One region of the Escherichia ruysiae genome, then DNA from elsewhere that is predicted to be linked to it. Evidence: predicted binding sites of a transcription regulator. Region 1 holds the regulator's gene; the other holds the start of a gene.
What was found. Region 1 encodes Fur, which represses iron uptake genes when iron is present. Its sites were predicted from a motif close to ATAATAATGAGAACNACTATCAA; they were not measured.
Positions count from the first base shown of each region.

Region 1 (3,173 bases):
TTCCCGCAGGCACGGGCGCATGTGATTGCGGGTGCGGGTCACTGGGTACACGCCGAAAAACCTGATGCGGTACTGCGCGCCATCCGTCGCTATCTCAATGATTAACGCAACTGATTAAAAACCCAGCGTCCGCGTCGCTTTCCGCGCGTGGGCGTTGGCGTGACTCATCGCGCTGATGTATTATGGCGCGCTATCCATCCGGGCAGACGCCCGGCTGATTGTTTCCCCCGAAGTCACCAAGATCATGGCCAAAGAACAAACGGACCGTACGACATTAGATCTGTTCGCGCACGAGCGTCGACCGGGACGACCGAAAACCAATCCGCTTTCGCGCGATGAACAGCTGCGTATTAATAAACGCAACCAGCTAAAACGCGACAAAGTACGTGGTCTTAAGCGTGTCGAACTGAAGCTGAACGCGGAAGCTGTCGAGGCGCTGAATGAGCTGGCAGAGTCGCGCAATATGAGCCGTAGCGAACTGATCGAAGAGATTTTGATGCAGCAGTTGGCGGCACTGCGTAGTCAAGGCATCGTTTAAATTTCCACTTTCATGTAGCACAGTGTGCAGTCCTGCCCGTTTGCTGATTCCGCAAGACTGCCTGTTCTGCTATGATTGCCTTTATCCGTGGGCAATTTGCCACCCCCATTTCAATAAGTTTCAAGAGGTTATTTCACTCATGGCTATCACTGGCATCTTTTTCGGCAGCGACACCGGTAATACCGAAAATATCGCAAAAATGATTCAAAAACAGCTTGGTAAAGACGTTGCCGATGTCCATGACATTGCAAAAAGCAGCAAAGAAGATCTGGAAGCTTATGACATTCTGCTGCTGGGTATCCCAACCTGGTATTACGGCGAAGCGCAGTGTGACTGGGACGACTTCTTCCCGACTCTCGAAGAGATTGATTTCAATGGTAAACTGGTTGCCCTGTTTGGCTGTGGCGACCAGGAAGATTACGCCGAATATTTCTGTGATGCATTAGGCACTATCCGTGACATCATCGAACCGCGCGGCGCGACTATCGTGGGTCACTGGCCAACTGCGGGCTACCATTTCGAAGCATCAAAAGGTCTGGCAGATGACGATCACTTTGTCGGCCTGGCTATTGACGAAGACCGTCAGCCGGAACTGACCGCTGAACGCGTGGAAAAATGGGTTAAGCAAATTTCTGAAGAGCTGCATCTCGACGAAATTATCAACGCCTGATGTGATGCGGTGTAGGCTAATGTCTACGCCGTATTAATAGATAATGCCAATCAAAATAATTGCTACAAATTTGTAACTTTTGCCGTAGTACCTGTACAATGTTCCAGTATTGAAGTGGCCTTGCCGATGTAAATGTAAGCTAAGCCACGTTTTTATTAACAATATTTGCCAGGGACTTGTAGTTTTCATTTAGGCGTGGCAATTCTATAATGATACGCATTATCTCAAGAGCAAATTCTGTCACTTCTCCTAATGAAGTGAACCGCTTAGTAACAGGACAGATTCCGCATGACTGATAACAATACCGCCCTAAAGAAAGCTGGCCTGAAAGTAACGCTTCCTCGTTTAAAAATCCTGGAAGTTCTTCAGGAGCCGGACAACCATCACGTCAGTGCGGAAGATTTATACAAACGTCTGATCGATATGGGTGAAGAAATTGGTCTGGCTACGGTATATCGCGTACTGAACCAGTTTGACGATGCCGGTATCGTCACCCGCCACAATTTTGAAGGCGGTAAATCCGTATTTGAACTGACCCAGCAACATCATCACGATCACCTGATCTGCCTCGACTGCGGCAAGGTTATTGAATTTAGTGATGAATCTATCGAAGCGCGTCAGCGTGAAATCGCCGCGAAACATGGTATTCGCCTGACTAACCATAGTCTCTATCTTTACGGTCACTGCGCCGAAGGCGATTGCCGCGAAGATGAGCACGCGCACGAAGGCAAATAAGTCAGCCTGAACGAGAAAAGCCAACCTGCGGGTTGGCTTTTTTATACCAGGGAAATAAGAACAAGCGAGAGTTACAGCCCTCGCTTTTTTTGTTTTTACTGCGTAGCGTTATTACTGCGAATTTCCTGCCAGACTTTATCGCAATCGGCTTTCACTGCCTGGTCGTTACCGGTTTGCGTTGCGCGCAGACACTGCTGATAATCCAGTACCCGCACACTTTCCTGGTCGGCAAACTGCTGATGTTGTTTCTCTTTCTTCAGCACGTTTAACACGCTCTGGCAGGCCTCAATTTTTTCCGGCGAGCCTTGTGCTGTGTTGATGCAGGCGCTGTAAGCTTCTTTCAGACGACTGTCTTCCTGTGGCGCGGTTGATTGCGCACAAGCCACCAGCCCCGATGCCATCATGGCGATGAGAATCAGTTTTTTCATAGCAAATTCCTCAAACGCGCGGCAGGCGAAATACCTGCCGCGTCGGGCATCAGAAGATAGTGAACGGCGCGATAACCATGAATTTCACGTCACGCTCATCCTGGAAGATGTTGCCGTAACCGCCACCCCAGCTTGGGATGTCGGAGTGGTTGTCGTATTCGGTGAAATGCAGTTTGAACATCGTGCCCTTGGCGCGACCGTCCTGAATGGTGTAGACCGCATCCAGACTGTAAGCAGACTCTTCGATAGTCCGGTTTTTGTCGTAGTACGCATCCGGATTGCTCTGCCATGTCGCTGGTTTGGCATCCCATGCATAAACGTAGGAAGCGCCGATGGCGAAGCCGGGAAGATTCCAGTTTTTCAGGTCATACATCGCACCGAAGAAGACCGCTTTTTCGCCGTTGGCGTTAAAGTCAGAGCGGTTATCCCACCAGATATCCAGGCGACCGTTCGAGGAAGCGTAGGTTGGGGTCATACGTTGCAGGAAGTATCCCTGCTGACCATCGGCTTTAACCCAGGTGCCTTCGAGGCGCAAATCCACTACGTCAGCCGCCCGGTAGCCAAAGGTCAACGCCTGCAGCCAGGCGGTGCCGTCATAAAGATCGTTGACGCTGCGATCGTCAACTTTGTCGCGCGTACCGTAGAACTGGTAGCTGGTGGTTAACGGGCTACCGGCGATATCAAATTTATAGCTGGCTTTGGCAAAATATTGATCGATATACCCTTCCGCCTGACCAAACGCCGCTTCCAGTACGAAGTTATTTTTGAAGTCGTACTTCGCCCCGAGGGAGTGCAGATAATC
Region 1 is NZ_JAVIWS010000001.1:4,047,170-4,050,342, reverse strand. Features, by position in the region: gene ybfF (esterase) at 1-105, shown strand, start outside; gene ybfE (LexA regulated protein) at 245-538, shown strand; gene fldA (flavodoxin FldA) at 678-1,208, shown strand; gene uof (fur leader peptide) at 1,418-1,504, shown strand; gene fur (ferric iron uptake transcriptional regulator) at 1,497-1,943, shown strand; gene RGV86_RS19395 (ChiQ/YbfN family lipoprotein) at 2,039-2,371, opposite strand; gene chiP (chitoporin ChiP) at 2,421-3,173, opposite strand, start outside.

Region 2 (3,173 bases), 980 kb from region 1:
CTTTCTCTACTTCTGCTTCGCACTCACGCTCAGTGTTATTGATTTTCGTACCCAGCTCCTGCCCGACAAACTCACCTTGCCACTGCTCTGGCTTGGCTTGTTATTTAATGCGCAGTCTGGATTAGTTGATTTACATGATGCGATTTACGGCGCGGTAGCTGGATATGGGGTACTGTGGTGTGTTTTCTGGGGGGTGTGGTTTGTATGCCACAAAGAGGGATTAGGTTACGGTGATTTCAAGCTACTGGCCGCTGCAGGCGCGTGGTGTGGTTGGCAAACGCTACCAATGATATTACTTATTGCCTCGCTGGGAGGCATTTTTTACGCCATCGCATCACAACTGTGGCAGCGTCAGACCATCACCACAATTGCATTCGGCCCGTGGCTTGCGCTCGGTAGTATGATAAACCTGACGTATCTGGTCTGGATCTCTTATTAACCGGGAGGAATGTCCCTCCCGACATGGCTTAGCCTTCTTCGCGAATCTGTGCTTGCAAATAATTTTGCAGGCCCATTTTCTGAATCAAATCAAGTTCCGTTTCCAGCCAGTCAATATGGCCTTCTTCATCACGCAGAATTTCTATCATCATATCGCGGCTGACGTAATCATGAACGCTATCGGCATAACCAATTGCCTCGCGTAAATTCTTCGCGCCATCCAGCTCAAGTGCCAGATCAGAACGCAGCATTTCCTCAACATCTTCACCAATGTTTAGTTTTCCCAGATCCTGTAAATTTGGAAGACCTTCCAGAAAAAGAATGCGCTCTATATAACGATCGGCGTGTTTCATCTCATCAATGGATTCATGGTACTCCACATCATTGAGACGTTTGAGCCCCCAGTTTTTAAACATCCGGGCATGGAGAAAGTACTGATTGATTGCGACAAGCTCATTTCCCAACAGTTTGTTGAGATAATTTATAACTTTAGTATCACCTTTCATTTTTTGACTCCTTCGCTTCCACTCTTTGAAGCGTAGAACGGCTTACGAGTAAGTCAAAAAACACACTCCGTTTTATGCGGACTCCTTAAACTCCGGCAGCTGCATTAATTCATCCTCCATCACCTCACGTGCGGCTCTGACACATTTACCGCACTGGTTTCCAACCGGAATAAATTTTTTTAATTGCTGGAACGAGTGGGGAGAAAACTGGCGCACAGCCTGACGAATTTTTTTATCACTGATACCATTACAAAGACAAACGTACATAGAGACTCCCGTATACTTTCTTCAAAAATAAATGAAAATAGTTCTTATTTCAATTACGAAAAGACTCTTTTTTAATCAAAAAATAGAAATATGAATAAAAATAATGGGCTACAAAAATGTAGCCCATTGACAAAAAATGCGGCAATACCAGAAATTATCGCCAGCAAATTTACTGCTTAGTAAACGGCGCGAAGATCGCACTGAATGCGTACTTCGGAGCTTGTTCTTTAGTCAGACCGTGGAATTCCGGAGACAGGTTAGTGCCGCCCGGCAGATCACGCGCGATTGACCAGATACCTACCATGCCGAGGTTGCGAGTTTGCGCATCCTGCATGACCAGACGAGCATCAGAGAGATAGAAAACTTCACCCTGAACGTCGTTCACGCCAACCATCGGCGTGGTGCCCATCATGGCGTCAATTTCTGCATCGCTCTTGTTGGGATGGAGGCCTTTCAATTGTGAATGCAGGTTGGCAATCGCCGACGTTGCACACTTACCGTGGATGTTCTGGCCTTCGGTATTTGCAGACTGACAAATTGCGTTACCGTAGTCCATCGTCATCACGTTCACACCCGCCAGCTCAACACCTTTCGCTTTGGCATCGCTCAGGACGTTCATCCCTTCCGGCGTCAGGCCAGTCGGCAGAATTGGCAAGGTGTACCAGATAGCAATATCTTTGCCTTCTGACTTCCATTTATCCTGCACCTTCTTCACGGCAAGGTTACGACGTTCAATAGATGCCTGATCCGCAACCCAGGTGCCTTCGATATCGAAGTCCAGGACTCTGAGATTCAGGTTATCAACGATGTCATAATAATGCTGCATCAGATCGTCAACGTTCTTACAGGAAGCCGCCAGCGGAGCGTTATTAGCACCACCGATAGACAGCATCACATCACCGCCTGCTTCACGCAGAGCTTTAATTTTGCTGTACTGAGCGTAATTCTGCATACCGTAAGCAGTACCCCATGTCGGCAGACAGGTGTTCGCATCTTTACTCACCACAAACGCCAGCGTGAAGTGGTTGACGTTATGATTCTTAGCCAGCGCAGCCAGATCCGGGATTGTATTCAGCGTAAAGTCGACATACGGTGCATATACGTGTTTCGGCCACGCTTTCTTCGGCGTACCTACGCGCTCTTTGGTTCCGGTCCAGTCAACAAAGACACGCCACGGGTTGCTGTCAGATGGTGAAACCTTCTGCACTTTACTTTGAGAAATATAGTTCACGCCATTGAAGCGAATCAGCGTATCGCTGGCATAAAGCGTCGCTGGATTAAACTCTGGCGCATTTTTCAGCTCGTCGCTGCTATAGCTCTGTGCTTTACCCAATGGCTTCCACGGGCGGCTATTGCTACCGGTGGCGTTCTGGTTCGCAACCAGCGCAGGGTTATCATTTTGTGTCCAGAACAAGGCTTCATATGCCTGACCATCAACCACCACACGATCGCCTTTCACGTAGACTGTCGATGCAGACCACGCTTTTGCCGATTCGTATTTCTTCCACGGGTTATCGCCGCCAGGAACAAAGCCCCACGCGTCCTGATCCACTGACGTTTTATAATGCGCATCGTTATAATCTACAATGCTGTTCGCACTGTACGCTTTACTGGCCTGGAAGCCATCTGCAACGATAACGCCGCCGTTATCAATTTCACAGGTAGTCGGGTTACCGTACTGACTCATTTCCGCAGCGGTAGCTGTACGCACGAGACGCCATGGGTTATTGGAGTTCTCAGCGCTGGTGCCACGCGGGCAATCTTTAGAACCAACCCACCAGGCATTCTGATAAACATTACCATTGAAGATAACATGGTAAATTTCGCTACCTTCCTGACCACTCCATGCCTGTAATGAGTAATCGTTACTGCTATCCGCTGGTGTTGATGGCTCGTTGTTATCCGGAGTTGGGGTAACCGGAGTATCTGGTGTTACCGGCGCCGGATCAACCGGAGTCACAG
Region 2 is NZ_JAVIWS010000001.1:3,069,835-3,073,007, reverse strand. Features, by position in the region: gene RGV86_RS14785 (prepilin peptidase) at 1-439, shown strand, start outside; gene bfr (bacterioferritin) at 468-944, opposite strand; gene bfd (bacterioferritin-associated ferredoxin) at 1,017-1,211, opposite strand; gene chiA (bifunctional chitinase/lysozyme) at 1,381-3,173, opposite strand, start outside.
Region 2: the regulator Fur is predicted to act here: its motif matches at 1,243-1,265, upstream of bfd (bacterioferritin-associated ferredoxin).